3 regions of the Streptomyces sp. NPDC088730 genome follow, and region 1 is predicted to be linked to each of the others. Evidence: riboswitches for the same ligand, from Rfam matches in the RefSeq annotation. Region 1 holds a riboswitch; each other region holds the start of a gene.
The links. Region 1 has a riboswitch for thiamine pyrophosphate ahead of ACIP89_RS27320 (purine-cytosine permease family protein). Riboswitches for the same ligand answer to the same signal wherever they lie in the genome.
Positions count from the first base shown of each region.

Region 2: it holds a riboswitch for thiamine pyrophosphate, as region 1 does, so the genes downstream of both, ACIP89_RS29895 (thiamine ABC transporter substrate binding subunit) here and ACIP89_RS27320 (purine-cytosine permease family protein) in region 1, are expected to answer to the same signal.
Region 3: it holds a riboswitch for thiamine pyrophosphate, as region 1 does, so the genes downstream of both, thiO (glycine oxidase ThiO) here and ACIP89_RS27320 (purine-cytosine permease family protein) in region 1, are expected to answer to the same signal.

Region 1 is NZ_JBIVLK010000011.1:7,147-17,261, reverse strand. Features, by position in the region: gene ACIP89_RS27325 (MFS transporter) at 1-776, shown strand, start outside; gene ACIP89_RS27320 (purine-cytosine permease family protein) at 818-2,215, opposite strand; TPP riboswitch at 2,206-2,300, opposite strand; gene ACIP89_RS27315 (formylglycine-generating enzyme family protein) at 2,357-3,322, opposite strand; gene ACIP89_RS27310 (ROK family protein) at 3,319-4,542, opposite strand; gene ACIP89_RS27305 (sulfatase-like hydrolase/transferase) at 4,747-6,234, shown strand; gene ACIP89_RS27300 (ABC transporter permease) at 6,231-7,088, shown strand; gene ACIP89_RS27295 (ABC transporter ATP-binding protein) at 7,092-7,874, shown strand; gene ACIP89_RS27290 (aliphatic sulfonate ABC transporter substrate-binding protein) at 7,871-8,902, shown strand; gene ACIP89_RS27285 (DUF4838 domain-containing protein) at 8,899-10,115, shown strand, end outside.
Region 2 is NZ_JBIVLK010000013.1:84,047-94,161, forward strand. Features, by position in the region: gene ACIP89_RS29865 (glycosyltransferase family 4 protein) at 1-883, opposite strand, end outside; gene ACIP89_RS29870 (glycosyltransferase 87 family protein) at 808-2,100, opposite strand; gene ACIP89_RS29875 (sensor histidine kinase) at 2,243-3,463, shown strand; gene ACIP89_RS29880 (response regulator) at 3,457-4,149, shown strand; gene ACIP89_RS29885 (ABC transporter ATP-binding protein) at 4,161-5,186, opposite strand; gene ACIP89_RS29890 (ABC transporter permease) at 5,200-6,813, opposite strand; gene ACIP89_RS29895 (thiamine ABC transporter substrate binding subunit) at 6,900-8,003, opposite strand; TPP riboswitch at 8,086-8,202, opposite strand; gene rlmN (23S rRNA (adenine(2503)-C(2))-methyltransferase RlmN) at 8,389-9,495, opposite strand; gene ACIP89_RS29905 (histone deacetylase) at 9,566-10,115, opposite strand, start outside.
Region 3 is NZ_JBIVLK010000001.1:1,115,809-1,125,923, reverse strand. Features, by position in the region: gene ACIP89_RS05050 (TetR/AcrR family transcriptional regulator) at 1-458, shown strand, start outside; gene ACIP89_RS05045 (DUF4126 domain-containing protein) at 843-1,460, shown strand; gene ACIP89_RS05040 (phytoene desaturase family protein) at 1,492-3,009, shown strand; gene ACIP89_RS05035 (hypothetical protein) at 3,056-4,030, opposite strand; gene metF (methylenetetrahydrofolate reductase [NAD(P)H]) at 4,081-4,998, opposite strand; gene thiE (thiamine phosphate synthase) at 5,143-5,796, opposite strand; gene ACIP89_RS05020 (Rv2175c family DNA-binding protein) at 5,892-6,257, opposite strand; gene ACIP89_RS05015 (NAD(P)/FAD-dependent oxidoreductase) at 6,339-7,520, opposite strand; TPP riboswitch at 7,714-7,826, shown strand; gene thiO (glycine oxidase ThiO) at 7,824-9,002, shown strand; gene thiS (sulfur carrier protein ThiS) at 8,999-9,232, shown strand; gene ACIP89_RS05000 (thiazole synthase) at 9,235-10,029, shown strand.

The DNA of each region.
Region 1 (10,115 bases):
TCATCTGGCTCCAGGGGATCTGGCTGCCCCGGCACGGCTACGGCTTCGAGCAGACCCCGTTGTGGGCCGGTATCTACATGCTGCCCCTGACGATCGGGTTCCTGATCGCCGGCCCGTTCTCCGGGTGGGCCTCCGACCGCTACGGCGCCCGGCTCTTCACCACCGGCGGCATGCTCCTGGCGGCCGCCACCTTCGTGGCGCTCAAGGAACTGCCGGTCGACTTCGACTACTGGCTCTTCGCCCTGATCCTGCTCGTCAACGGGCTGGCCATGGGGCTCTTCGCCTCGCCCAACCGGGCGGCGATCATGAACAGTCTGCCGCCGGACCAGCGCGGAGTGGGCGCGGGAATCAGCACCACCTTCCAGAACTCGGCCACGGTGCTGTCGATCGGCATCTTCTTCTCGCTGATGATCGCCGGGCTGGCGAGCTCGCTGCCCCACACGCTGGCCCACGGACTCACCGAGCAGGGAGTGCCGTCCGCGGACGCGGCGCGCGTCGCGTCGCTGCCGCCGGTCGGCGTGCTCTTCGCGGCGCTCCTGGGATACAACCCGGTACGCAGCCTGCTCGGCCCGGAGACCCTGGCACAGCTGCCCACCAGTCACGCCGACTACCTCACCGGGCGGGCCTTCTTCCCGACGCTGATCTCCGGACCGTTCGAGCAGGGCCTCTCCGTGGCCTTCGACTTCGCCATCGCGGCGTGCCTGGTGGCCGCGGTCGTCTCGCTGCTCCGCGGCGGCCGCTACATCCACGGCGAGACGGAGACCGCGAAGGCGTGACGTCCGCCGCGCCCCACCGTCCGCCGCGCCCGCCGGGACCGTCAGCGGCGGCGCAGCCGCAGCGGGGCGTACACCGCGAGGGCCGCCAGGAACGCCACCCCGTAGGCGAGGTCCGCCCCGTGCAGCGCCCGCGCCACCGGGCCCACGTACAGGCCGGTGCTCATGAACGGCACCGCCGTGGCGAAGGCGGCGGCGAACGCGGTGAGCGCGGGCCACCACGGCTGGGGGCGGGAGGTCTCGGCGGCCAGGTCGACGGGGGAACCGCCGCGCGCCCTCGCCCGGACGATCCAGTCGACGGCCACGATCGCGACGAACCCGGGGATCCAGTAGCCGACGAGCAGCAGCACGTTCTGGAAGCGGGCGGTGGTGTCGGCCGCGTGCATCCACAGGACGAGGGGGAAGCCGAGGACGGCGGCGAGCGCGGCGGCGACGGGGCGCGGCAGGCGGACGCCCATGGTCTGCAGCGCCAGTGAGCCGCTGTAGTCGTTCATGGCGTTGCTGCACAGCGCGGCGAGTGCCACGGCGAGCAGCCCGAACGCCCCGAGCGCGCCCCCGCCCAGCAGGGTGTCGATGCCGTGCGCGGTCTGGTCGGTGAAGACGGACGCGCCCCACAGGCCGAGCGTCTGGACCGCCACGAACGAGACGCTGATGCCGAGCAGCGTGCACCAGAACATCCGGGGCCGTGACGTGGTGCGCGGCAGGTAGCGGCTGAAGTCGCTGGCGTACGGCGCCCAGGACAGCGCCAGGCTCAGGGCGACGGTGCACGTCAGGACGGACGCGCCCGCCCGGTCCGCGCCGTGCGCGGTGCCGGTCGCGGCGGGGTGTACCCCGTCCAGGAGCTTGGTGGCGAGCACCGCGAAGGCGGCGGCGAGGACGAAGGTCATCACGGTCTGGAGCCGGTGGATCACCTCGTACCCCAGGACGCCGAGCGCGCCCTGGGCCGCCATCATGGCCAGCACTCCCAGCCAGAAGGGCCAGCCGCACAGCTGGGCCAGCGCCTCCCCGCCGAACAGCCCGATCAGCGCGTCCCAGGCGATGGACGACAGCCACTGGAGCGTGCCCGGCAGCACCACGCCGCGACCGAACGCCAGCCGGGCGAGGGGGAGTTGTCCGGCGCCTGTCTGACTGCCCCAGGTGCCCAGGTACGCGGTGGGCACGGCGCCGACGAGCGTGCCGAGCACGACGGCGGTGAGCGCCGTGGCGAAGTCCAGGCCGAGCGCGATGCCGACGGTGCCGGTGAACACCCCGGTCATGGTCAGGTTGGGGGCGAACCAGACGGTGAACAGCCGGCCGGGCCCGCCGTAGCGGCGGTCCTCGGGGACGGGGGCTATCCCGTGCGCCTCGACGCGCAGATCACCCGGGGCGGTGGGCATCCGCCCGTCGAACGCGGGCCGCGGAGCCGTGGCCGCGCGCTCGTCCTGGGCATACGGCAATGACATGAAGACATCCCTCCGCCAGTGCTAACTGGTTCAGGTTCGACGGGTGTGTTCTCAGCCCCTGTGCGGGGCACCCCGTGTCCGGTGCGGCGGCCAGGATAGCCGGGTGTGCGCGGAGCGCGACGAGGGGGGTGAAGGCGGCGGTCAGACCGTGAGCGCGCAGCGGAAGCCGCCGTGGCCGGTCGTGCTGTCGGGGGTGTTGGAGGTGCGGGCGGCGACCCGGTAGCGGTTGCAGTAGGAGCGGTGGCACAGGTGCGAGCCGCCGCGCAGCACCCGGTTCTCGCCGTGCGGCGGCCCGGTGGGGTCGGTCCGGGTCGCGGGGCGCTCCGCGCTGTGCCAGTCCGCGCTGAACCGGTCGGCGCACCACTCCCAGACGTTGCCCGAGGTGTTGTACAGGCCGAAGCCGTTGGGGGCGTAGGCCTTGACGGGTGCCGTGCCCGCGTAGCCGTCCTCGCGGGTGTCGCGTACCGGGAAGTCGCCCTGCCAGATGTTGCAGCGGTGCCGGCCGTTCGGGGTCAGCTCGTCGCCCCAGGGGAACCGCGCCCGGACGAGGCCGCCCCGGGCGGCCTTCTCCCATTCGGCCTCGGTGGGCAGCCGCTTGCCGGCCCACCGGGCGTAGGCCGTCGCGTCGTTCCACGACATGTGGACCACCGGGTGGTCCCGGCGGTCACCGACCGAGGTGCCCGGCCCCTCGGGCGCCCGCCAGTGGGCTCCGGTCACCGCCCGCCACCAGGGGGCGCCGGGCACGGTGCCCGGCAGTACGGCATGCCGGGCCTGCTGTGGGATGAAGGAGCCGAACACGTAGGACCAGCCGATGAGTTCGGCCTCGGTGCGATAGCCGGTGGCCTTGACGAAGACCGCGAACCGGGCATTGCTGACGCAGGCCGCGTCGATGTGGAACGGCCCGGTCGTGACCTCCCGCACCGGTCCCTCGCCGTCGTCCGGGAACGCGTCCTCGTCCTCGCCGCCCATCAGGAACGGCCCGCCCGGTACGGCGACCATGCCGCGCAGGAGGTCGGCCCGGCCGCGCACGGGGACGGCGAAGTCCGCCGGGGGAGCGGCGGGCGCCGTGGGGCTGTTCTCGCGGGCGGGTCCGCAGCAGGCGCTCACCGCGCGGTCCCGCTGTCGGGCGTGCCGGGCGCCGGCCGGTCGAGCAGCTCCTCCAGGTCCTGGCCGGTGGTGCGCAGCAGCAGTGCCACCCCGCCGAGCGCGGCGGCCTCCCCGCCGAGGGTGGAGCCGCGCACTTCGATGGTGCGGGGGGCGGACGGCAGCGAGAGTGCGGCCAGTTGTTGCCGGATGGGGGTGAGGACGAGGCCGTCCAGGGCGGCCGGCTCGCCGTAGACGACGATGCACTCGGGGTCCACCTGTGCGGCGAGGGCGGCGAGCACCCGGCCCGCGACGAGGGCCGCGGTCCGCACGACGTCCGCGGCGTCCGGCTGGCCCTGCGCGGCGAGCGCGACGAGCTCGGCGGCGTCGCGTGCGGTGACCCCGCGATCGGCGCAGGCGGCGAGCAGCGCGGGGACGGAGATGAGCCCCTCCAGGCAGCCCCGGCCACCGCAGTGGCAGGGCTTTCCCTCGGGGTCGCAGCTGGTGTGGCCGATCTCGCCGGCCGCGCCATGGGCGCCGTGCACCAGCGAGCCGTTGACGACGAGTCCGCCACCGACCCCCTCCGACCAGCGCAGATAGACAGCGTTGTCGAAGCCCCGGGCGGCGCCCCAGGTCACTTCGGCGAGTGCGGCGAGCCGGGAGTTGTTGTCCGTGAGCACGGGGGCGTCGAAGTGCCGGCCCAGTTCTGCGGCGACCTGCCCGGCGAACGGTGTCATCGTGCGGGGGTCGCCGGAGGCCGGGTTCTGCACGAAGCCGGGGAGGCCGAGGCCGATGCCCTCGACCGGGGCGAGGCTGATGTTCTCGCGCCGCACCAGCTCCTCGACGCCGCGGATCGCCTGCGCGGCGCGTTCGGCGGCGCCGCTGTCCGCGGGTACGGGGGCGCTGTACCGGCCGACGATCTCATGGGCGCAGTTCGCCACGACGACGTGGACGCGCTGGCGCTGGAGGTCGATGCCGATCAGCTCCGCCCCGCGGGAGTTGAGCGAGATCTCCAGGGCCGGCCGGCCGCGGCCGCGCGGCTGCCCCTGGTCGGGCGCCGGCTGTTCCACGACGGCCTTGCGTTCCAGCAGATCGGACACGATCGCGAACAGGGTGGTACGGGAGAGCCCGACCCGCTCCTTCAGCTCGCCGCGGCTCAGCGCGCCCGACCTGCGCAGTTCACCGAGTACGGCGGCTTCATTGGCCCTGCGCAGGCGCTGCAGGGCATCGGTGCGTTCCGTCATGGACGCATGGTCGATCGGGGCGGGGCTTTCTGTCAACGCGCCGGACGAATTCACACAATGTTTATTCCCGAGGGTTGACGTAAAAAAGTCGGCGTCCCTACAGTTCCGGTCAGCCGACTGCACCGGCACCTGCCGGAGCACCGCCGGACCGGCACCGGCCGGTTCCCGGCAGCACACCGAGCGACCACCGAAAGGGCGGCCCGAGTGGCTCCGCGCAACGTCCTGTTCCTGATGACCGACCAGCACCGGACCGACACCCTGGGCTGTTACGGCAACCCACTCGTCGACACCCCGGCCCTCGACGCCCTGGCGGCCGCGGGAACCCGTTTCGACCGCTTCTACACCCCGACCGCGATCTGCACCCCGGCCCGCGCCTCGCTGGCCACCGGCCTCCACCCCTTCCGCCACGGGATGCTGAACAACCCCGAGCGCAACGGCGGGAGCAAGGACGAGCTCTCCGACGAAGACCCCACGCTGTGGGGCCAGTTGACGGACCTTGGCTACTCGGTGGGCCACGTCGGCAAGTGGCACATCGGCCGCGAGCGGGGCCCCGAGTCCTACGGCCTGGACGGCGAGCACCTGCCCGGCGCCCTCAACCCCGTCCACCACCCCTCGTACGAGAAGTGGCTGGAGGACAACGGATTCCCGCCCTTCGCGGTACGCGAACCCGTCTTCGGGACCGCCGCCAACGGCACCGGGCGCGGACACCTCATCGCGGGCCGGCTCCAGCAGCCCGCGGAGGCCACCATGGAGGCCTTCCTCACCGACCGCGCACTCGGCCTGCTGGACCGCTACGCCGGCGAATGGAAGTCGAGCGGCAAGCCGTTCATGCTGTCCTGCCACTGGTACGGCCCGCATCTGCCGTACCTGATCCCCGACAGCTACTACGACCTCTACGACCCCGACGACGTCCCGCTCCCCGCCTCGATGGCCGAGACCTTCGCCGGGAAGCCCGAGGTGCAGCGCCAGTACAGCGCGTACTGGTCCTCGGACGGATTCGACGCCGCCGCCTGGCGCAAGCTGATCGCCGTCTACTGGGGCTACGTCACGATGATCGACCACCAGGCCGGCCGGCTCATCGAGGCGCTCAAGGAACACGGCCTGTGGGACGACACGGCGGTCTTCTTCACCGCCGACCACGGTGAGTTCACCGGCGCCCACCGGCTCAACGACAAGGGCCCGGCGATGTACGAGGACATCTACAGGATCCCCGGCATCGCCCGGATTCCCGGCGCCCCGGCCCAGGTCCGCGACGACTTCGCCAGCCTGATCGACCTCAACCCGACCATTCTCGAACTGGCCGGAGCACCTGTGCCGGACCAGTGCGACGGCACCAGCCTGCTGCCGCTCCTGCACGGGGCCGACGCGGGGGAGACCCGCGACGAGATCGTCGCCGAATTCCACGGCCACCACTTCCCCTACTCGCAGCGCATGCTCCGCGACCGGCGCCACAAGCTGGTCCACAACCCGGAGAGCGTGCACGAGCTCTACGACCTGGAGACCGACCCGCACGAACTCCACAACGTGTACGACGCGCCCGCCTACGCGCGGGTCCGGCGCGACCTCACCGTGCGGCTCTACCGCGAGCTGCTGCGCCGCGGCGACCCCGCGTACTCCTGGATGAGCTACATGGCCGACATCGGCGGCGACCGGGCGGCGGACGTCGACGGCGTCGCGGAGGAAGTGGCATGAAGACCCCGGCCGAGGCCCCCGTGGAAGACCGGGGAGAGCGCGCGGCCCCTGAAGGCGCGAAGAGCTCCAAGCGCGCGGGGAGCGCCGTGAAGAGGCCGCGCGGCACCGGCCGCCCCGCCAGCGTGCTGCTCGCCCTCGCCTCCGCCGCGCTCGGCCTGCTCGCCTGGACCGCCCTCGCGAACAGCGGTATCGACGGCTTCCCCGGACCGGTCGTGGTGGCCCGCCGCGCGGGCCGACTCATCGCGGACGGGACCCTGTTCACCGACGCGGGCGCCAGCCTCAAGCGCGTCCTCATCGGCTACGTGCTCGGTGTCGTCCTCGCGGTCCCGGTCGGCTTCCTGATGGGCTGGTACCCGGTCGTCCGCGGGCTGATCGAGCCCTGGCTGCAGTTCTTCCGGATGGTCCCGCCGCTCGCGATCATCCCGCTCGCCATCGTCCTCATGGGCATCGACGAGACCCCGAAGATCTTCGTGATCTTCCTGGCCTCGTTCCTGTCGTCCGTCGTCTCCACCTTCCAGGGCGTCGTCGCCGTCGACGTCACCCTCGTCAACGCCGCCCGGGTGCTCGGCGCCCGTGACCCGCAGGTCTTCATCGGCGTCGTCGTGCCCGCCTCCACCCCGTTCATCCTGGTCGGCATGCGGATCGGGCTCGGCGCCTCCTGGGCGACCGTCGTCGCGGCCGAACTCATCGCGGCCCAGGGCGGACTGGGCTTCCGGATGCAGCAGGCCCAGCTCTACTACGACCTGCCGACCATCTTCGTCCAGCTCATCGCGATCGGCGCGATCGGCCTCGCCATGGACCGGCTGCTGCTCCTCGCCGAGCGCCGGCTCACCCACTGGCAGGAACGGCGGTAAACCATGCCCACCATCAACTTCCGTGACGTGAGCCGCGACTTCGCGGTCAAGGACGGCGGCTTCCTGGCGCTCGACCGGGTCTGCCTCGACATCGAGGACGGGGAGTTCGTCACCGTCGTCGGCCCCTCAGGCTGCGGCAAGAGCACCCTGATGAACATCGCCGCCGGACTCCTCGACGCGACCGGCGGCGAGGTCACCGTCGACGGCGTCCCGGTCCGAGGTCCGGCCCCGGAGCGGGGCGTCATCTTCCAGCAGTACGCGCTCTTCCCCTGGATGACCGTCACGGCCAACGTCGAGTACGGGCTCAAGGTCGCGGGCGTCGGGAAGGCGGATCGCCGGCGCCGGGCCCGCGAGGTCATCGAACTCGTCGGCCTCACCGACTTCGCGGACTCGCTGCCCAAGACCCTCTCCGGCGGCATGAAACAGCGCTGCGCCATCGCCCGCGCCTACGCGGTCGACCCGAAGGTCCTCCTGATGGACGAGCCCTTCGGCGCCCTCGACTCCCTCACCCGGGTGCGGATGCAGGAGTCGCTCCTGGAGACCTGGGGCCGTGACCGGCGCACCGTCATGTTCATCACCCACGACGTGGACGAGGCGGTCTTCCTCGCCAACCGCGTCGTCGTGATGGCGGCCCGCCCCGGCCGCGTCCACACCGTCATCCCCGTCACGCTGCCCTACCCCCGTACCGAGGAACAGCGGCTGTCCCCCGAGTTCGCCGCGCTGCGTGCCCAGGTGTGGCACGCCGTCCACCATCAGCCCGCCCCGCTCGAAGGAATCGCGTCATGAAGTCGATCCGTGCCGTCGGCCGCCGTACGGCCGGCCTGCTCCTCGCCCTGGCACTCGTGTCCGTCGCCACCGGCTGCGGGGGCGACTCCTCCCCGGACGGCGCGGACGGCGGACCGCGGAAGGTGAGGTTCGGCTACATCGCCGACTACAGCGGTTCGGTCGCGCTCGCCGTCGCCCAGAAGCGGGGACTGTGGAAGAAGGCGGGCATCACCCCGGAGCTGAAGGTCTTCACCAACGGACCGCTCCAGGTCCAGGCACTCGGCTCCGGCGACCTGGACTTCGGCTATCTCGGCCCCGGCGCACTGTGGCTGCCCGCCTCGGGCCGCGCGTCCATCGTCTCCGTCAACATGCTGGGCCTGGCCGACCGGGTCATCGCCCGGCCCGGGTCCGGGATCGAGAAGCCCGCCGACCTCAAGGGCAAGAAGGTGGCCGTCGCGGAAGGCACGTCCGGCGACATGATCCTCGACCTGGCGCTGAGCGAGGCCGGTCTGAAGCAGGACGACGTCAAGAAGGTCGTCATGGACGCCTCGACCGTCGTCACGGCGTTCTCCTCCGGCCAGGTCGACGCGGCGGCCACCTGGTACCCGCTGATCGACACGATGAGGAAGAAGGTCCCCGGCCTCAAGGAGATCAGCCGCACCCAGGACTACTACCCGAAGCTGACCTTCCCGAATGTCTTCGTGACCCAGCCGAAGCTGGCCTCCGGGAACCCGGAACTCGTCAAGAAGGTGACCGGGGTGCTGAAGGAGGCCGGCGACTGGACCGCCGCGCACCCCGAGGAGTCGGAGACCGTCACCGCCGACTTCCTGAAGCTGCCGGCCGGGCAGCTCAAGGGCTCCACCCAGTACGTGAAGATCCTTCCCTCCGCCGAGCTGACGAAGCTCAGCAAGGACGGCACGGTCGACGGCTGGTTCGACGAACTCGCCGCGGTGTTCGGCCGGATGGGGAAGCTGCCCGAGCCGGGCAAGGCCGAGGACTACTACCTCGGTGACCTGTACGCCGAAGCCGGAAAGGCGGACCGTTCATGAACGACTCCACACACTCCGACGGCAGCACCGCGTCCGGCGCCATGAGGCGCCGCGGATTTCTCGCGGGGGCGGCCGGCCTGGCCGGTGCGGCCCTGCTGCCCGCGGCCGCCGCCGGTCCGGCCGCGGCGGACACCGGGGCGAGCGGCGCGGCGTCCGGCGATCCGCTCCGGGTGGTCTCCGGCGGCCGGGCACGGGCCACCGTGCTCTGGTGGGGCGCGGGCAGCGCCGAGTTCGCCGCCACCGAACTGCGCGACTACCTCCGGAGGATCACCGGGGTGCGGCTGCCCCTGTGCGCCGCCCCGGACCCCGGCTCCTCCGTGCCCGAGGGCGTCACCGGCCTGGTGGCACTGCGCGCGGGAACCGGCGGCGCGGGCCCGGTCGCCGCCGGGCGGCTGGCGGACGCCGGACGGGAGCTCGACGGTGCGCCGGAGGACTCCTTCACCCTGCTCGGCGACGACACCCTCCTCCTGCTGACCGGGCGCGGCGACCGCGCTCCGCTGTACGCCGTGTACGCCCTCCTGGAGCGCACCGGCGTGCGCTTCTTCGCGCCGGGCTTCCCCGCGTACGAGGGCCACCACGAGCGGATACCGGATACCCGTCTCCTCGAACTCCCGGCGGTGCGCCTCACCGAGCGGCCGGGCTCCGACCTGCGGCGCCAGTACGCGGAGGAGGGGTTCAGCCACACCGCGGCGAGCCTGCCCCCGCTGCTCGACTGGATGGCCAAGAACCGGCTGAACACCTTCGTCTACCCGACCGACTACCTGGGCCTCGGCGTCACCACCTACGACGGGGTGCGCGATGTCCTGGTCCGTGAGGCCGCCAAGCGCTCCATCCGCGTCGAGACCGGCGGCCACGGCTACGACAGTTTCCTGCCCAGGGCCGACTACCCGCAGTTCTACGAGTCGGGCGGGCCGGTCTTCGACATCTACAACCCCGAGGCCCTGGACGCGTACGTGGCCGAGGTCGTCGCCTTCCTGCGGGAACGCCCCGAGATCACGCTCTTCGACTGCTGGCCACCGGACGTCGGCGCGTTCCAGAAGCCCGTCCTCGACCGGTACGGCACCGCGTCCAACGCGGAGTCGGTGGTGGTCAACGAACTCGCCCGGGTCCTGCGCGAGGAGCTGCCCGGCGTCCGGGTCGAACGGATCGCGTACGCGTCCACCGTCCAGCCGCCCGGCCCGCAGTACCCCTGCGACCCCGAGGTGGTGGTGGA
Region 2 (10,115 bases), on a different contig from region 1:
CCAGGAACACGATGCCGAGGCCCTCCACCTCCAGGCCCCGGCGCCGGGTGCGGCACGGCATCGCGAAGACGTCGGCCGCCGTGAAGAACTCCGGCATCGCCGCATGCGGATGCCCGCCTGCCAGGACGACCGCGTCGGCGAGCCCGGCCGCGGCCGCCGCACGGCGCAGGGAGCCTGCGGCGGGGCCGTCGCCGACCAGCAGCAGGGTCGCTCCCGGGACCGCCCGTCTGACCTCCGGCAGCGCGCGAACCAGCGTGTCCTGGCCCTTGCGGGGAACGAGCCGCGCGACGCAGAGGACCACCGGCCGGTCGTTCAGCCCGTACCGCCGACGGACCGCGCTCTCCCCCGGGCTCGCGCGGAAGGCGTCGGCGTCCACCCCGGGCACCAGGCGCACCATCCGGCGCGCGGCCACCGGGCCGACGGCGGCCGCGATCGGCAGCCGGGTCGCCTCTCCGAGATGGGTGACGGTGTCCGTGACCGCCCCGATCCGCCGCAGGAGGGACCGGGCACCCGGGACGCGCGCCCACCACACCTCGTGGCCGTGGGTGGTGGCCACGATCCGCCGCACCCCGGCCTCCCGGCGCAGCCGGTCGCCCATCAGGGCCAGCGGCGCGGCCGCACCGAACCAGACCCGGTCGCAGCCGTACCGCCGGGCCAGAGCCGCCGCCCGGCCCGCGACGCGCGGGGTGGGCAGCAGCATCCGGGCCCGGTCGCGGATCACCGGGTAGGACAGCTCGGCGTCGTACGCGACGGCCCCGGGCTCGGACGAGGTGTAGACGACCACGGAATCGGCGGGAAAGCGGCTGGTCATCGCATGGACGAACGTCTCGATGCCGCCCTGGCGGGGCGGGAAGTCGTTGGTGACGACGAGAGTGCGGGCCATCGGGGCGTTCCTTCGAGGTGGGGTCGGGCCGCTGTGCTGTGCCGCGCCCGGCCGTGCTGCGACACGGCCCAGACGGCGAGCACCAACGGATAGACGAGGTAGCCGAACCGGGTGGCGGGCATGAGGGCGGTGGCGAGGCCCAGTCCGAGGGCCAGCCGCAGCGCGGCGGCGGACGCCGTCCCCGGTGGCCGGACGATCAGCGAACCGGCCACTGCCAGAGCGCAGCAGAGGAGCAGCACGAGGGCGACGGCCCGGCCTCCGGGCAGCCCGGCGGCGAGCAGATGTCCGGGGAAGGGGGTGGCGGCCGGTGACACGGCACCGGTCAGGCCGAGCGGGTATCCGACGACGTGCGTGCCGAAGGACGCCGGATCGCGCAGGGCCGCCGGGAGCACCAGTACAGCGGTGGTGAGTACCGCCACGAGGGCGCACCGCAGCGGCGCCCCGCGCCCGGCGGTGCCGCTCCGCCGCATCGACATCAGGAGCACGACGGCCACCGGGAGGGCGGGCCAGGCCGTCCACTTGAGCGCTGCGGCCAGCCCCGTCACCAGTCCGGCGGCGACCGGCCTGTCCCGTCCGGCCAGGGAGAGGCCCAGGCACATGAGTCCGGCCACCGGAAGGTCGACGCCACCCACCGCCAGCGGCAGGGCGACGAGGGGGCAGGCGGCCAGCGCGAGCAGCGGTGGCCGCCTGGCGCAGAGTGCGAGTGCGGCGAGAAAGGCGGCTCCGGTCCACAGCCGGGGATCGGTCAGCGGGCCCGCACCGAAGAGGGCGTGCGGAATCCCGAAGACCGCCATCGCGGGGAGGTAGGGGTCGAAGTCCGCCACCGCCACCGGATCGGGGGCGTAAGGAGATCCGGTCGTCAGCAGCAACCGCGCCGAGCGCGCGACGACTTCGACCTCCAGCTGGGCCCGGCCCATGAGTACGAGGACCAGCAGCGGCAGCCCCACCGCGCCGGCGGCCGCGAGCGCGGCCGCCGTACGGTGCCTCCCGCGGGCGGCCGGCCACACCGCGCTCGCGTATCCGACGGCGGCCGACGCACCCCAGATGCGGTGCGGGGCGAGTCCGGAGTGGAGCGCGAGGAGCAGGGCCACCGCGGCGCAGCCCGCCCACCCGGCCGCGGCACGTCGCGGACCGGAGCCAAACAGGGCCGCGCGGGCTCCGCGTCGAGAGAGGGGTACGGTCCCCGCGGCCGCCGCGGGACCTGCTGTCACGTCCATGAACCGAGGCTAGGAACGCGGCTCCCACGGCACGTCACACCGGAATCCGGTCTTCGCTCTCAACCCGTGGCATGAGACGCGACGGGGAATTCCACCCCTGCTCCGATGCGCCGACGGCCCCCGGTGCCGAACAATCCTGGGTATGAACAGCACGATCACACCCCGCGCCCGGGTCCAGCGGCTGCGCCTGTGGGCGCGCCGGTGGGCGGCGGCGCCCGCGTACCCATGGCTGACCGGGGGCGCGCTGACGCTGTTCGCGACGGGGGAGCTGATCGCCGTTCCGGGTTCGGTGATCACCACGTTCGGCGTGCTGGTCTGTACGGCCTCCCTGATGTGGCGGGGCACGCGGCCCGCGGTCGGCTTCCTGACCGTCGGCGCGGCCCTGCTGAGCTTCGGGACCGACGGCAACATGGCGTACGCGACCGTGGCCGGCACCCTGATCGGCAGCTACACGCTGGGCCGGCATCGCGTCCAGCACCCGGCCCTGCTCGTCGTCGGCGGCGCGCTGGCCTCGCTCACGGTCAACCTCGTGCACATCGACCGCTGGGCCCGCGCCGGATCGCCTGGGCTGCCCATGATCCAGGGGACCGACCGGTTCAGCCTCGGGCTGTACGCCGAGACGCTGGCGCTGACGGTGTTGATCCTGGGAGCCGTGAGCATGGGCGACGCGGTGCGCGCACGCGAGGAGAGCCGCAAGGAGCGAGCGGCAGCCCAGTCCAGACTGCTGGTGATGGAGCGGCGGCAGGCTGCGGAGGCGGAACGGGCAGCCATAGCCAGGGAGTTGCACGACATGATCGCCCATTCCGTCTCCATGATCGCTGTGCAGGCGGAGGGCGCAACCTACACCACGCCCGGACTGTCCCCGCAGGCCAGGGACGCCTTCCAGCAGATCGCGGGGACGGCGCGTGCCTCGATGAGCGAGCTGCGGCGGATGCTCGGGGTGCTGCGCACCGACCGGGAGCCGGGTACGGCGACGGCACCGCAGCCGACACTGGCCGGGCTGGAGGACCTGGTGGAGCAGCACCGGACGGTGGGGGGCAGGGCCGAGCTGCGGATCAGCGGTGAGCAGCCGGAGCTGCCCCCGTCCTGGGAGCTGTCGGCCTTCCGCATCGTGCAGGAGGCGCTGACGAATGTGCGCCGCCATGCTCCGGGGGCGCGGGCGGTGGTGGAGCTCGTCTACGAAAGCGGTCTGCTGGCCGTCCGGGTCGGTGACGACGGTCCGGGGCCCCGCGGCCCGCTGGGCGAGGGCACCGGCCACGGGCTGGTCGGGATGAACGAGCGGGCCGCGCTGCTCGGCGGCAGGCTCACCGCGGGCCGGGGTCCGGGCGGCGGTTTTCTCGTCGAGGCGGAGCTGCCGTGGTGATCCGGGTGCTGGTGGCCGACGACCAGGCCGTCGTACGGACCGCGTTCGCCGGACTGCTCGCCACCCAGCCGGACATCGAGGTGGTGGGCGAGGCGGAGGACGGGGCCGCGGCCGTCCGGATGGCCGCCGAGCACCGCCCCGATCTGGCGCTCCTCGACATCCGGATGCCGGGGCTGAACGGCATCGAGGCGGCGCGCGAGATCATCGCCGGCTCAGGCGGTGCGACCAGGGCGCTGATGCTGACGACGTTCGGACTCGACGAGTACGTGTACGACGCGCTGACGGCGGGGGCCAGCGGGTTCCTGCTGAAGGACGCGACGTTTCCCGAACTGCTGCACGCGGTAAGGGTGGTGGCCGAAGGCCAGGCACTGCTCTCCCCGGACATCACCGGCCGGCTGATCGCGGAGTTCACCCGCCAGCGGGTCGCCGCTCCGCCCGCGCGCTCCGTCGAGGGTCTGACCACACGGGAGGTGGAGGTGCTCGTCCTGATCGCCCGGGGTCTGTCGAACGCCGACATCGCGGACCGGCTCACCATCACCGCCCACACGGTCAAGACCCATATCAACCGGCTGTTCGCGAAGATGGAGCTGCGGGACCGGGCGCAGGCGGTGATTCTCGCGTACGAACTGGGGCTGGTCGTGGCCGGACACGGCGCGGGCCGGTCCCGGCCGGGGACGGGCCGGTGAGCCGCGGCCGGTCACAGCACGGCGGGCAGTACGACGCTCTCCGCCGCGTCGAAGGTGACGCCGACGACCGCGCCCTCCTCCGGTGTGCCGCGCAGCGAACACTCGGCGTCCAGGGCCGGTCCGTGCTCGGGGCGCAGCGTGACGGCGACGTGGTTGCCGCGGAAGGTGCGGGCGGCCACGGTGCAGCGCAGGCCGTCCTCCGGGGCGCCGATCAGGACGCCGGCCGGCCGCACCAGCAGATCGCAGGCCCCCTGCGGTGATCCGGCGGGCACCGGCACCTTGCCCCACTCCGTGTCGGCCGCCTCGCCGGTGACCGTCGCCTCCACCACGTTGTCGAAGCCCAGGAAGCGGGCGACGAAGGCCGACGCGGGGTGCTGCCAGACTTCCAGCGGAGTGCCCACCTGGGCGATGCGTCCGTCGCGCATCACGACGACGCGGTCGGCCAGCGCGAAGGCCTCGCCCTGGTCGTGGGTGACGGCGAGCACGGTCGTGCCCAAGCGGGCGAAGAGCGTGCGCAGTTCGACGACGAGGCGTTCGCGCAGGCTGCGGTCGAGCTGGCCGAGCGGCTCGTCCAGCATCAGCAGCCTGGGCCGGGGCGCGAGCGCGCGGGCCAGGGCGACGCGCTGCTGCTCGCCGCCGGAGAGCGCGGCAATGGCCCGCCGCCCGGCGCCGGGCAGCCCCACCAGGTCGAGGAGTTCGGCGACCTTGCGTTCCTGCTCGCCCCGGCCCACGCCGCGCATCCGCAGCCCGAAGGCGACGTTGGCGCCGACGTCCCGGTGCGGGAAGAGCTGGTGGTCCTGGAACATCAGGCCGAGTCCGCGCCGGTGCACCGGCACCCCGGTCTGGTCCGCGCCGTCGAGCAGGACCCGGCCGCCGTCCGGGTGCTGGAGACCGGCCACCACCCGCAGCAGCGTCGACTTCCCGCTGCCGCTCGGCCCGAGCACACAGACGATCTCGTGGTCCGCGACCTCCAGGTCCACCGCGTCCAGCGCCACCCGGTCGCCGAAGCGCACGGTGGCCGATTCGAGAGTCAGCATTGTGTCAGCATCCCTAGAACTCGCCGGATCGGTCGGTGCGGATGCGTTCGAGCAGCAGCAGCGACACCGCGCACACGAGCATCAGAATGGTGCTGAGGGCCATCGCCTGGCCGTAGTTGAGATCCCCGGACCGCCCCAGCAGCCGCGCCACCGCGACCGGGAGCGTCGGGTTGTCGGGCCGCGCGATGAACACCGTGGCGCCGAACTCCCCGAGCGACACGGCGAAGGCGAAGCCCGCCGCCACCAGCAGCGCCCGGCGCACCAGCGGCAGATCCACCTCGCGCCAGGCCCGCAGCGGCGAGGCACCGAGCACCGCGGCCGCCTCGCGCAGCCGCCCGTCCACCGCGCGCAGGACCGGCAGCATGGTCCGTACGACGAACGGCACCCCGACCAGCGCCTGGGCGAGCGGCACCAGGATCCAGGAGGTCCGCAGATCGAGCGGAGGCTTGTCCAGGGTGATCAGGAAGCCGAAGCCGACGGTGACGGCGGAGACCCCGAGGGGCAGCATCAGCAGCGCGTCGAAGCCCCTGACCAGCCGCCCGGCCCGCCTGGTCAGGGCCGCCGCGGCCAGGCCGCCGACGACCAGCGCGATGGCGGTCGCGACCAGGGCGTACCGCAGCGAGTTCCCGATCGCTTCGAGCGGCGCGACCAGGAACGTGCCGCTGTTCGCGTCCGCCGAGGCCAACGCCCGGTAGTAGCCGAGGCCGTGGCCGCCGGGCAGGTCGAGTGAGCGCTCCACCAGGATGGCGAGCGGCAGCAGGATCAGTACCAGCACGGTCAGCAGGACGCCCGCGAGCAGCGCCCACTGACCCGCCCCTCGTGGTCTGCGCGCGGTCTGCGCCGGGTCGACGAGCTTCAGCGCGCTCTCCCGGCGCCGCACGGTCCAGGCGTGCACGGCGAGGATCGCGCCGACCGCCGCGAACTGCACGAGCGTCAGCACGGCGGCCGTCGGCAGGGCGAGCAGCTGCGCGGTCTGGCGGTAGATCTCCACCTCCAGCGTGGAGAATCCGGGGCCGCCGAGGATCTGGACGACGCCGAAGGAGGTGAAGGTGAAGAGGAAGACCATCAGCGCGGCCGCCGCCACGGCGGGGGCGAGCGCCGGGAGCGTCACCCGTCGCCAGGCGGCGAACCGTCCGGCGCCGAGCACCCGGGCGGCCTCCTCCTGCCGCGGGTCGAGCTGTGACCACAGCCCGCCGACGGTGCGCACGACGACCGCGTAGTTGAAGAAGACATGGGCCAGCAGGATCGCCCACACCGTGGTGTCGAGCCGGACCCCCCACAGATCGTCGAGGAAGCCGCCGCGCCCCAGCAGGGCGAGGAAGGCGGTGCCCACGACGACGGTCGGCAGGACGAACGGCACCGTGACGACGGCCCTCAGCACCTGCTTGCCCGGAAAGTCGAACCGGGCGAACACATAGGCACCCGGCAGCGCGATCAGCAGGGTCAGCGCGGTCGAGGCGAGCGCCTGCCAGAGCGTGAACCAGAGGACGTCCTGGATGTCGGACCGGCTCAGCACCTCGCCGATCCGTCCGAACTGCCACGCCCCGCCGTCCTTGAGCCCGCGTCCCACGATCGCGACGACGGGGTAGGCGAAGAACACCGCGAAGAAGGCGACGGGCACGGCCATCAGGCCGAGCCGGACCGCGCTCCCGCGCCGCGACCGGGAACGTGCGGCCTTCCCGCCCGCGCCCGGTCCGCGTACGGGAGGCTTCGCTACTTCACTACCAGCGAGGACCATGACTGGACCCACTGCTCACGGTTCTTGGCGATCGCGTCCGGGGCGACGGTCGCGGGCTTGTCCGGGGTGGCCCCGAACCTGGTGAAGAGTTCCGGCACCTTCGCGCCCTTGGTGACCGGGCTGACGAACATGTTGAGCGGCATGTCCTCCTGGAACTTCTTCCCGATCATGAAGTCCAGCAGGGCCTTGCCGCCCGCCTCGTTCTTCGCGCCGTCGAGCAGGCCGGCGAACTCGATCTGCCGGAAGCACGTCCCGGTGGCGACCCCGGTCGGAGCGGTCTTGGGCCGCGGGTCCGCGTACAGCACCTCGACGGGCGGGCTGGAGGCGTAACTGACCACGAGCGGCCGGTCGGCCTTGGCCTTCTTGCCGCCCGCGGAGCCGGAGAACTCCTCGTTGTACGCCTGCTCCCAGCCGTCGACGACCTTGACGCCGTTGCTCTTCAGCTTCTTCCAGTAGTCCTGGTAGCCGTCCTCGCCGTAGGTGGCGATGCTGCCGAGGAGGAAGCCGAGGCCGGGCGAGGAGGTCGCGGCGTTCTCGGTGACGAGGAGGTTCTTGTACGCGGGCTTCGCCAGGTCGTCGAAGGTCTTCGGCGGAGCGAGCTTCTTGTCGGCGAAGTACTTCTTGTCGTAGTTGACGCAGATGTCGCCGGTGTCGACCGGCGTGACCCGGTGCTTTCCCGCGTCCAGCTGGACGTCGGACGCGACCCGGCCGAGGCCCTTGGCGGCGTACGGCGTGAAGAGGCCGTTGTCGAGGGCGCGCGAGAGCAGGGTGTTGTCGACGCCGAAGAACACGTCACCGCGCGGTGAGCCCTTGGTCAGGATCTCCTGGTTGAGGGCGGCGCCCGCGTCACCGCTCTTCAGGACCTTGACGGTGTAGCCGGTCTCCCGGGTGAACTCCTTCAGCACACCCTTGGAGGCGTTGAAGGAGTCGTGGCTGACGAGCGTGACGGTCTTGGAGCCGGTGCCCTTGGTGCCGGACGAGCCGGACGACGCGTCGTCCGAGCTGCCGCAGCCGGCGAGCGCGGTCGCGCCGATCGCGGCGGCGACGGCCGTCACCGCGACCTTCTTGGTGGTGCTCATGTGATTCCTCCTGGGGGTGACCAGGAAGAGACGCGGCCCCGCCCGCGCCGGTGGCGAACCGGAAGCGGGCAGGGCGCAACAGCTTGAGTAAGGTCCGAACTTCCTACCCGGAATGACCCGGGCGAGGTTCAGAGGGTCTGCGGCCAACCTGTCCTCGGTGCCGCACTCTCAGCGCTGTGGCGCTCCCCTGTCGGAATATGAAGTTGATTTCACGCCCAGGCTACACGGCTGGTTCCGGCCGCAGAGCCTGCCCCGGAGTCCGGGCGACGCACCCCAGGGTCTGTCCGGCGGATCATGGCCGGGGCGCCCCAGGGGCTGTCGTCACACTGCCGTCTGACGCCGCGCGGCCGCCCTTCGGGCGACGACGTAAGTTTGACGGCAGACCCTAGCGCTCGGACGCCGCGAGCTGCCCGCAGGCCCCGTCGATCTCCTGGCCCCGGGTGTCCCGCACGGTCACCGGCACCCCGTGGGCGGCGATGGCCTCGACGAACGCCTTCTCGTCCTCCGGCCGCGAGGCGGTCCACTTCGAGCCCGGTGTCGGGTTCAGCGGGATCAGGTTGACGTGTACCCGCTTGCCCTTGAGGAGCCGGCCGAGCCGGTCGCCCCGCCAGGCCTGGTCGTTGATGTCACGGATCAGCGCGTACTCGATGGAGATGCGGCGACCGGACTTCTCCGCGTACTCCCAGGCCGCGTCCAGCACCTCGCGCACCTTCCACCGGGTGTTCACGGGGACGAGGGTGTCGCGCAGCTCGTCGTCCGGGGCGTGCAGCGAGACGGCGAGACGGCACTTGAAGCCCTCGTCCGCGAAACGCAGCATCGCGGGCACCAGACCGACGGTCGAGACGGTGATCCCGCGCTGCGACAGCCCCAGCCCGTCGGGCTCGGGGTCGGTCAGCCGGCGGATGGAGCCGACCACCCGGTTGTAGTTGGCGAGCGGCTCGCCCATGCCCATGAAGACGATGTTGGAGAGCCGCGCGGGGCCTCCGGGGACCTCGCCGTCACGCAGCGCCCGCATGCCGTCCACGATCTGGTGGACGATCTCCGCCGTGGAGAGGTTGCGGTCGAGACCGGCCTGCCCGGTGGCGCAGAACGGGCAGTTCATCCCGCAGCCCGCCTGCGAGGAGATGCACATCGTGACGCGCTCGGGGTAGCGCATCAGGACGGACTCGACCAGCGTCCCGTCATGCAGCTTCCACAGGGTCTTGCGGGTGGTGTCGTCGTCGCAGCTGATGTGGCGGACCACGGACATCAGCTCGGGGAACAACGCCTCCGCGAGCTTGTCCCGCGACCCGGCCGGAATGTTGGTCCACTCCGAGGGGTCGTGCGCATACCGCGCGAAGTAGTGCTGCGAGAGCTGCTGCGCGCGGAAGGGCTTCTCGCCGGTCGCGGCGACGGCTTCCTTGCGCTCGGCGGGCGTGAGGTCGGCGAGGTGCCGCGGCGGCTTCTTGGCTCCGCGGGGCGCGACGAAAGTGAGTTCTCCGGGCTTAGGCATGGTTCTTCCAGTGTCGCAGACACGCCGGGGTGCGATCGGTCATCGCGGTCCGGCCTGCTTGAGGTACGGGTCACTCGGTGACCAGGGCCCGGATCGCCTGTTCCGACCAGTGGCCGGCGGCTCCGCGCGACGAGGCGACGTAGGCCGCCACGGTGTCCACGTCCCAGGCACCCGCGTCGAGCAGGCCGGCGGCGAGGAGGCGCGCGTATGCCCGGGAAGGAGGCACCGGGTTCACTTCGCCGGCCCGCCAGGGGGCCGTGAACGTGAGGACGGGCAGTCCGTCCAGCTGTCCGGCACACACCAGCGTCTCGTACCGCCCGTCTCCCAGCCGCGCGACACCTGACCTGAGCACCGGACCGAGATCAAGATCTTCACCGGGGCTCCTGTACATCTCCTGAGCGGCGATGTCCGCGAACTGTGACGCCGAGACAAGGTGGGCGCGGGCGAGGACCCGCCCCTCCTGTTCCGGGTCGTAGAAGGCTCGTCCGCCGCCCCAGACGGGCGACTCCGTGGCGAAGTACAGGGCGCCCGTCAGTTCCACGGGAACGGACCGGCCGGGCATGCGGCGGTCCCTGCATCCCGGATGCGCACGGCCCGCGCCGGGCGGCCGGCCGCCCTCG
Region 3 (10,115 bases), on a different contig from region 1:
TCAAGAGCAAGACCGAGCTGTTCGAGGAGTTGCTGCGGCACGGCGTCGGGCTGCTCACCGCCTCGCTGCGTGCGGCGGCGGAGGAGACCGACGCCCGGGGCGGCAGCCGGGTCGAGGCGCTGGACGCCATGATCCGGGCGGGTCTGGCCTTCATCGACCGCTACCCCGCCTTCACCCAGCTGTACGTGGCCGAGCTCTGGCGCACGAACCGGGCCTGGCAGGCGACCCTGCTGGTGGTGCGTCAGGAGGCCGTCGCCGTGGTCGAGGGAGTGCTCAGGGAGGGAGTCGCGGGCGGTGAGCTCAGCGAGGAGATCGACATCCCGCTGACGGCGGCCGCGCTCGTCGGCATGGTGCTGGTGGCGGCGCTGGACTGGCAGGCGTTCCAGCCGGAGCGGTCGATCGACGACGTGCACTCGGCGCTGTCCCTGCTGCTGCACGGCCGGGTCAGCGGGCGCTGACCCCACCCCCGCAGGCCCCGCAGGCCTCGCAGGCCCCGGTAGGCCGGGCGCACGACGACGCCGGTCCGACCGGGCCCGATCCCCCCGGGCCTCGCCTGACCGGCGTCATCCGTGCTGCCGGAGAGCCTCCCCCGTGACCCCGTCCGTTCCCCCGTGGTCCCGGGCCCTCCGTCGCTGCCCCCCGTTCGGGAGGGGCGCCGCGACGGTTCCGCCGCCCCGTGCCGGCGGTACCGTCGCGGCGCCCTCCCGTGGTCTCCACTCTGCCGTCCACGCAGGTCGCGGCCCATCCGCGTCGCTACTCATCCGGGGCCCTAGGTACGGATACTCAGTCCTGCGCACCGAAGCCCTCCCGCGCCCGTACGCCGACTGGTTACGATCGCGTCCGTGTCCGTACTCCCCCTGGTGTTCACGAGCGGCTGGGCCAGCGGGATCAACGCCTACGCGGTGGTCCTCCTCCTCGGCGTATTCGGCGCGACCGGTGTGAGCGACGAGGTGCCCGCCTCGCTCCAGCGCACCGATGTGCTCGTCGTGGCCGGAGTGCTCTTCCTCTGCGAGCTGGTGGCCGACAAGATCCCTTACGTGGACTCGGTCTGGGACACCGCCCACACCGTCGTCAGGCCGGTCTCCGGAGCGGTCGTCGCGGCGCTGCTGGCGGGCGGGGACGGTTCGCTGCCGGAGCTCGCGGCCGGGGCCGTCGGCGGTTCCACCGCGCTGGTGAGCCATCTGGTGAAGGCGGGCACCAGGATGGCGGTCAACACCTCGCCCGAGCCGTTCAGCAATATCGCCATGAGCACGGTCGAGGACCTGGGCGTGGCCGGGCTCGTCACGTTCGCGATCTTCCACCCCTGGATCGCGGCCGGCATCGCCGGGACGCTGCTGGTGCTCGGGGTGGTGGTGCTGGCCTTCCTGGCCTCCCGCATCCGCAGGTTCCTGCGCCGCAGGGCGCAGCGCCGGGAGGAGAAGCGGCTGACCGCCGTCCCTTCCCGGTGGCCTGACGGCTGAGCTGTCGGTGGCGGCCGTTAAGGTCGCTGCCATGGCACGTATTGCGGTGATCGGCGCCGGGATGGGCGCGATGTCGGCGGCGGCCCGGCTGGCCGTGGCAGGCCACCGGGTGACGGTGTACGAGCGGTCCGAGACCTTCGGCGGCTCGGTCGGCCGCCATGCCCGGGACGGCTTCGCGTTCGACACCGGGCCCTCCCTGCTGCACCTGCCCGCGGTCTACCGCGACCTGTTCGTGAAGACGGGCAAGGAGCCGCTGGAGCGCTGCGTCACACTGTCGCAGGTCGATCCGGCGAGCCGTCATGTCTTCGCTGACGGCACCTCGGTGTCGCTGCCGAACGCCTCGCGGTCCGGGGTCGTCACGGCGCTGGACGCCACGCTCGGGGACGGTGCGGGGGCGCGCTGGGGCGCGTTCCTGGACCGGGCCGGGGATGCCTGGGACCGGTCCAGGCGGCCCTTGCTGGAGGAGCCGTTGCGCCCCGACTGGCAGGTGCTGGCCCGTGATCCGTACCCGGCCCCGGTGCGACGGCGGCTGCTGCGCCCGGCGTTGCGGGCGGGCACGGTGGCGGAGGTCGGTTCCTGGGAGCTGGCGGACCCCCGGCTGGCCGCCCTGTTCGACGGGTACGCGCTGTCCTACGGCCTGGATCCGCTGCACGCCCCGGCGAGCGCGGCCCTGCTGCCGTACATGGAGGAGACGTTCGGCAGCTGGTACGTCTCCGGCGGCATGCGGGCGCTGGCGCGGGCGGTGTACGAGCGGTGCCTGGCGCGCAAGGTGGAGTTCGTCTTCGGTGCGGAAGTGGCGCGGGTGGTGGAGAAGGACGGCCGGGCGGCCGGTGTGGAGCTGGCCGACGGGACGGTCTCCGAAGCCGCCCATGTGGTGCTGGGCGCCCAGCCGCACCCGGGGCTGATGCCCGGTCAGGAGCTCTGGCGGGACGGCGATGTGACGGTTCAGCCCCGGCCGGGCGGCGCCGGGGCCACGGGCCGGTTCCTGGTGCTGCTGTCGCTGCACGGCGCCCGTCCCTCGGATGCCGTGCACCGGACGCTGGTTCATCCGGCGGACGGGGCGGCCGAGCGCGAGGCGGTGTTCGGTGGCCGGCTCGCCGAGCGCCCCACGGTGACGGTGCTGCGCCCCGACGACCCCTCGACCCGTCCCGACGCCGCCCACGAGGCGGTGACCCTGATGGCGACGGTCGCCCCGCACGGCGCGGTGGACTGGACGGACGCCGCGCTGCGGAAGCGGTACGCGGACACCCTGATCGACACCGCGGAGGCGGCCGTGCCCGGCCTGCGCGAACGCGTACTCCGCGCGGAGGTGCGGACGCCCGTGGAGACCGGGGCGGAGACCGGGGCCGCGGGCGGCGCGGTTCCGCCGCCCGCGCTGGCCGGGGCCGGAGGCGGATATCTGCACGCGGGCAACAGCACCCGGGTGCCCGGCCTGCTGCTGGCGGGCGGCTGGTCGCATCCGGGCGGTGGGCCGGCGCACGCGGGGATGTCGGGGACGCTGGTCGCGGGGCTGATCGTCGAGGGGGACGGCTTCCGCGGATCGCAGTGAGGCGGGTGGTGCCCGGGGAGCGGTGACGCGCCGTCAGGCGGCGGTCTCAGTAGCGGTACTGGTCGTTCTGTCCGGTGTCGTAGCCGTTCGGGTACGGGGCCGGCCGGGCGGGCTGCTCCGGGGGCAACGGGGCGTACTGCTGCTCGCCCTCGCGCTGCTGCGGCACCCAGACCCCGCCCGGGGGCGTCTCGGGGGCGTACTGCTCGGACGGGGCGTACGGGTCCGCGTACTGCGCCCCGCCGCCGTTGCTGTCGTGGTTCCCGTAGCTGTCGTAGGTGCCGTACTGCGGGGTGCCCGCGGTCGTACCGGTGCCGATGTACGGGTCGGAGTACGCGGCGTACTGCTGCCCGGAGGTGCCGTAGTCGTACTGTCCGGCTCCCGCGTAGCCGTCCTGGCCCGCGTAGGTCTCCTGGCCCGGGTAGCCGTCCTGGCTGCCGTAGGACTCCTGGCCGCCGTAGGCGTCCTGGCCCTGTGCCGGGTACGCGGAGTAGTCGGTGTAGGGCTCGTAACCGGCGTACTGCGGCTGCCCCTGGGGCTGCTCGGGTCCCTGGTGCCGCTGTTCCTGCGGGGACGGGGAGTCGGTGTAGACGCCGTACTGGCCGGTGTCGTCCGGCAGGGGCTCCGGCTCGTAGACCGCCGCCGGGTCCTGCGGGGCGTGGGACGGCTCCGGCGGCGTGCCGCCGGGCTCGTACTCCGTCTCCAGGGCCGAGACCTGCAGCCGGGGCTCGCGGTCGCCGCTCCCGCGGCGGCGGCGGCTCTCGCCGGGACTGCCCCCTATGGCCCAGCCGGTCGAGAATCCGCGCCGGAAGGAGAGCGTGACGTACGTCTGGCCCGTCGCGAAGGCGATCGCGCCGATCACGATCACGGGCACGGACGGCATCAGGACGCCGATGACCACGCCGACGAAACCGGTGAAGGCGAGCAGACGCCAGCGGAGCCGCGCCTTGTACTGGAGCAGCACCTCTCCGAGCAGCCACAGCGCAACGATGCCGAACGCGATGTAGAGGACCGTCCAGCCCATGCCCGCCCCCTTCTACGGCCGCCACCCCGGAGCTCGGCGGGTACGGCCGGTCACGACTGCTTGTGCAGTCCGAGATTTTCGTAGATTTCGAGCGTCGCCGTCGAGTTGTTCAGCGTGATGAAGTGCAGCCCGGGGACACCCTCGGAGAGCAGCTTCGCGCAGAACCGCGTTGCGAAGTCGATGCCAATGGAGCGTACAGCGGCGGGATCGTCCTTGGCGGCGAGGATGCGTTCTTTCAGGGCTGTGGGCAGGGTCGCGTTGCTGAGCTGCGCGAATCGCTCCAGTTGCCGGACGCTCGTGAGGGGCATCACCTCAGGAATGACCGGGGTCTCGCAACCGGCAGCGACCATCCGGTCACGCATCCGCAGATAGTCCTCCGGGTCGAAGAACATCTGGGTGATCGCGTAGTCCGCACCGGCGCGGCACTTGTCCACGAAATGCCGGATGTCGGTGTCCCAGTCGGCCGAGCGCGGATGCATCTCGGGGAAGGCCGCGACTCCGACGCAGAAGTCCCCGGACTCCTTGATCAGCCGGACGAGGTCCGCCGCGTAGCGCACGCCCTGCGGGTGCTCGACCCACGGGCCCATCGGATCGCCGGGCGGGTCACCGCGCACGGCGAGGATGTTCCGGATCCCGGCGTCCGCGTACTGGCCGACCATGTTGCGCAGTTCGGCGATGGAGTGGTTGACCGCCGTGAGGTGCGCGACCGGGGTGAGGGTGGATTCGGCGGCGATGTCCTGGGTCGCCTTCACCGTCCCGGCCCGGGTGGAGCCGCCGGCTCCGTACGTCACCGAGACGAAGCTCGGGCCCACCGCCTCGATCCGGCGCAGCGCGTTCCAGAGGTTCCGTTCACCCTTCTCGGTCTTGGGCGCCCAGAACTCGAACGAGTGCAGGGTCTTGCCGGTCGCGAGCATCTCACGCACGGTGCGCGCGCGATCTGTCCTGGTGGAGGGTGTACCGAAGGCCATAACGGCAGGTTAACCAGGGCGTGACGGCCACCCAACCGAACCAGAGAGATTTGCCCGAATTGACTGGTTCTTGTCCACGCTTCGGACGCCGATGTCCCAAACACGTCCACGGCGAAGGCCGCGTCCGCTCCGGGGCCCGCCGGATCACGCGTCGCCGCGCGCCCGGATCCTTCCGGCCAGCTCGGCGGCGGCGGCAGCCGGATCCGTCGCCTCGGTGAGGGCCCGCACGACGACGACGCGGCGCGCTCCGGCGTCGAGCACCTCGTCGAGGTTGCCCGCGTCGATCCCGCCGATGGCGAACCAGGGACGGGCCGGGGCGAGCGAGGCGGCGTAGCAGACCAGGTCCAGACCGGGTGCGTGGCGGCCGGGCTTGGTCGGGGTGGGCCAGCAGGGGCCGGTGCAGAAGTAGTCCACGCCGGGCTCGCCCACGGCGGCGTCGACCTCGGCCTCCGCGTGCGTGGAGCGGCCGATGAGGACGTCCTGGCCGATGATCGCGCGGGCGGCGGGCACCGGGAGGTCGCCCTGGCCCAGGTGCAGCACGTCGGAGCCGATGGCGTGGGCCACGTCGGCCCGGTCGTTGACCGCGAGGAGCTTGCCGTGCCGCCTGCACGCGTCGGCGAGGACCGCGAGGTGTTCGAGCTCCTCTGCCGCCTCCATCCCCTTGTCGCGGAGCTGGACGATGTCCACTCCGCCGGAGAGCACCGCGTCGAGGAACTCGGGGAGGTCTCCCTGGCGCCTGCGGGCGTCCGTGCACAGGTAGAGCCGGGCGTCGGACAGTTGTGCGCGAGGCGTGGGCATGACGAAGTTCCCCCGGAGAGCGATGGCGTAGGTCAGGTGGGTGAGGAAGGGATGCGGGCCGCTCGGGCGGACCGCATCCCCGGTGCGGCGGAAGGTCAGACGGCGAGCGCCTGGGCCCGGCGCTTCACCTCCGTGCCGCGATTCTCACTGAGCGCCTGCGCGGGCGTGCCCGGCAGGCTCGGGTCGGGGGTGAAGAGCCATTCCAGCATCTCCTCGTCGGAGTAGCCGTCGTCCCTCAGGAGCGTCAGGGTCCCGCTGAGGCCCTTGACCACCTTGTCGCCGTCGATGAAGGCGGCAGGCACCTGGAGTGCGCGGTTCTCACCACGTCGTACGGCGATGAGCTGGCCCTCCTTGACCAGCTGCCGTACACGCGTCACCTCGATATCGAACATTTCGGCGATATCGGGAAGGTGGAGCCAGGCAGGGACGAGAGCATCGATCTTTGCGTCAATCTCGGTCACGGGACAAGCCTGCCATCCCGGACTGACAGCCGACACCCGGACTCCGCCCTTCAGGGCCCGGCGCACCCCGCCGGACAGACCCTAGGGGCGTACGGCCGACTTCAGCGGCACCGAGGCGTCGCCGGCCAGCTCCGGATCGAGCGGCGTGCCCGCCTCGATGAGCTTGCGCCCCTGGATCAGGTCGCGCGGCCGGCCGACGGAGAGCACCGCGGCCAGCACGCCGTCCCGCAGCCAGCACACCGACCAGGCGGGGCCGTCCGGATCGCCGCGCCACAGCAGGGTGTCCGCGCCCTCGTGGTGGCCCGCGTACTGCACGAACCTGCCGAACTGCTCGGACCAGAAATAGGGCACGGGGTCATAGGCGGGCGGCTCCGCCCCGTCCGGCGACGCCCCGATGATGTGGGCGGCCGCGGTACGCGGCCCCTGGAGGGCGTTGTCCCAGTGGTGGACCAGCAGCCGCGCCCCGTAGCGCGCGGAGGGGAAGGAGGCGCAGTCGCCCACGGCGTACACGTCGGGCAGCGAGGTGCGCAGCGCCGCGTCGGCGGTCACAGAGCCGTCGGGCCCGAGCGCGACGCCGGAGCCGGCCAGCCAGCCGGTGGCGGGGTGCGCGCCGATCCCGACGACCACGGCGTCGGCCGGCAGGACGCGGCCGTCCGCCAGGAGCACCCGGCCGGGTTCCACCCCGGCCACCCGCGCCCCGGTCAGCAGGGTGGCGCCGCTCTCCGCGTACCAGGCGGCCATCGGGGCGGCGACCTCGGCGGGCAGGGCGCCCGCGAGGGGGCGTTCCGCGGCCTCGACGACGGTGACCTCGCAGCCCGCCGAGCGGGCCGCGGTGGCGAACTCGGCGCCGATCCAGCCCGCGCCGACGACCACGACGGTGTGCCGTGCGTCCAGGACGGGCCGCAGCCGCGCCGCGTCGTCCAGGGTGCGCAGCAGATGGACCCCCGCCACCCCCTCGGAGCCCGGCAGCACGACGGGTTCGGCTCCGGTGGCGATGACCAGGACGTCGTAGGGGACGGGCCCCTTCGAGGTGTCCAGTTCATGGTCGGCGGCGCGCAGGCCCGTGACCTCACGGCCCAGCCGCAACTCGATGCCGAGTGTCTCGAAGTCGATATCGAAGGCGGATTCCTCGGCCTTGCCGAGCAGCACGGCCTTGGACAGCGGTGGACGGTCGTAGGGCTGGTGGGGTTCGGCACCGATGAGGGTGAGCGCGCCGGTGAAGCCCTGTTCCCGCAGGGCCACCGCCGTCTGCACACCCGCCATCCCCGCGCCGACGACGACCACCCGCCGCCCGGCCCGCTCCGACTGCCGCTCCGGCCGCTCTGCCCGCTGCTGCTCGTTCACCCGACCACCTTAATCAACTGACGGTGCGTCAGGAAAGGTGTTCCTCACCGTCCTCGCACCGCCGGCCTCCTGCTTTACCCGTCCGCGGGGCCTGGGTCTAGGGTGGCCCACGTAAAAGACTCGCGGGAGCCCGGACGTACCGGGCTGAGAGGGAGGCTGGGCGGCCTCCGACCGTACGAACCTGATCCGGGTCATGCCGGCGAAGGGAGGGGCTGGATGCCCATGCCTGTCCACCGCACGAGCGGGTGCGAGGTCCTCGTCATCGGGGGCGGCGTCATCGGCCTGGTCACCGCCTGGCGGGCCGCGCAGCGCGGTCTGGCCGTCGCGGTCGTCGATCCCGATCCGGGCGGCGGGGCCGCCCGGGTCGCGGCCGGCATGCTGGCCGCCGTCACCGAACTGCACTACGGCGAGGAGATGCTGCTGGGTCTCAACGTCGCCTCCGCCGCGCGCTATCCGGCGTTCGCGGCCGAACTGGAGGCGGCGAGCGGTCAGGACATCGGCTTCCGCGCCTGCGGCACCCTGGCCGTCGCGCTGGACACCGACGACCGCGCCCACCTGCGGGAGCTGCACGAGCTGCAGCGCCGCTGCGGGCTGGAGTCGCAGTGGCTCACCGGCCGGGAGTGCCGGCGCCTGGAGCCGATGCTCGCGCCGGGCGTACGCGGCGGGCTGCGGGTCGACGGCGACCACCAGGTCGACCCGCGCCGGCTGTCCGCCGCGCTGCTGACGGCGTGCGAGCGGGCCGGGGTCGTCTTCCACCGGCAGCGGGCCGAGCGGCTCACCGTGGTGCGGGACCGGGCCACCGGGGCGGTACTGGACGACGGTACGGAGCTGTCGGCCGACCAGGTCGTGCTCGCCGCCGGCAGCCTCAGCGGCCGGCTCTCGGGGGTGCCGGAGCACGTCCGGCCGCCCGTCCGCCCGGTCAAGGGCCAGGTGCTGCGGCTGACCGTACCCACCGCGTACGCCCCCTTCCTCAGCCGCACCGTGCGGGCCGTGGTCCGGGGCAGCCACCTCTACCTGGTGCCGCGCGAGAACGGCGAGCTGGTGGTCGGCGCCACCAGCGAGGAGATGGGCTGGGACACCACCGTCACGGCGGGCGGGGTCTACGAGCTGCTGCGCGACGCCCACGAGCTGGTGCCCGGCATCACCGAGCTGCCGCTCACCGAGACCCGGGCCGGCCTGCGCCCCGCCTCCCCCGACAACGCCCCGCTGCTCGGCCGCACCGCGCTGCCCGGCCTCCACCTCGCCACCGGCCACCACCGGAACGGAGTGCTCCTCACCCCGGTCACCGGTGACGCCATGGCGCGGCTGCTGGCCGACGGCGAGCTGCCGGAGGTGGCCCGCCCCTTCTCCCCCGGCCGCTTCCCGGCCGCCGCCCCCGTACGACAGGAGCAGCCCGCATGACCGCGCCCACTCCCGCCTCCGCGCCCCTCCTCTCCGTGTCCGTGAACGGCGAGGCCCTCACCGTCGCCGCGGGCACCACCCTGGACGCCCTCGTCGCGACCCTGACCGAAGCGCCCTCCGGGGTCGCGGCCGCGCTGAACGAGACCGTGGTGCCGCGCGGTCAGTGGTCCGGCGCGGCGCTCGCGGACGGCGACCGGGTCGAGGTCCTCACCGCGGTCCAGGGAGGCTGACCGTGTCCGACGACCTCTTCACCCTCGGGGACACCGTCTTCGGCTCCCGGCTGATCATGGGGACGGGCGGGGCGCCCAGCCTCGATGTGCTGGAGCGCGCGCTGACCGCCTCCGGCACCGAGCTGACCACGGTCGCGATGCGCCGTCTCGACCCGACCGTGCGGGGCTCCGTGCTCTCCGTACTGGAGAAGCTCGGCGTCCGGGTGCTGCCGAACACGGCGGGCTGCTTCACGGCGGGCGAGGCCGTGCTCACCGCCCGGCTGGCCCGCGAGGCGCTCGGCACCGACTGGGTCAAGCTGGAGGTCGTGGCCGACGAGCGCACCCTGCTGCCCGACCCGGTCGAGCTGCTGGACGCCGCGGAGATCCTGGTGGACGACGGGTTCACCGTGCTGCCCTACACCAACGACGACCCGGTGCTGGCCCGGAAGCTGGAGGACGTGGGGTGCGCGGCGGTCATGCCGCTCGGCTCCCCCATCGGTTCGGGCCTGGGCATCCGCAACCCGCACAACTTCCAGCTGATCACCGAGCGGGCCAGGGTCCCGGTGATCCTGGACGCGGGCGCCGGGACGGCCTCCGACGCGGCGTTCGCCATGGAGCTGGGGTGCGCGGCCGTGATGCTCGCCTCCGCGGTGACCCGCGCCCAGCAGCCCGAGCTGATGGCCGCCGCGATGCGGCACGCGGTGGAGGGCGGGCGGCTGGCCCACCGGGCGGGCCGGATCCCGCGCCGGCACTTCGCCGAGGCGTCGTCGCCGGTGGCGGGGCGTGCGGCGCTGGATCCGGAGCGCCCGGCGTTCTGACACGGGACCCCGCGGCACCGGATCGCGTGTCCCTGTCACGGCTCGGCTGCAGTACGGCTCCGGGATCGCCCCGGCCAGTCGGTGGT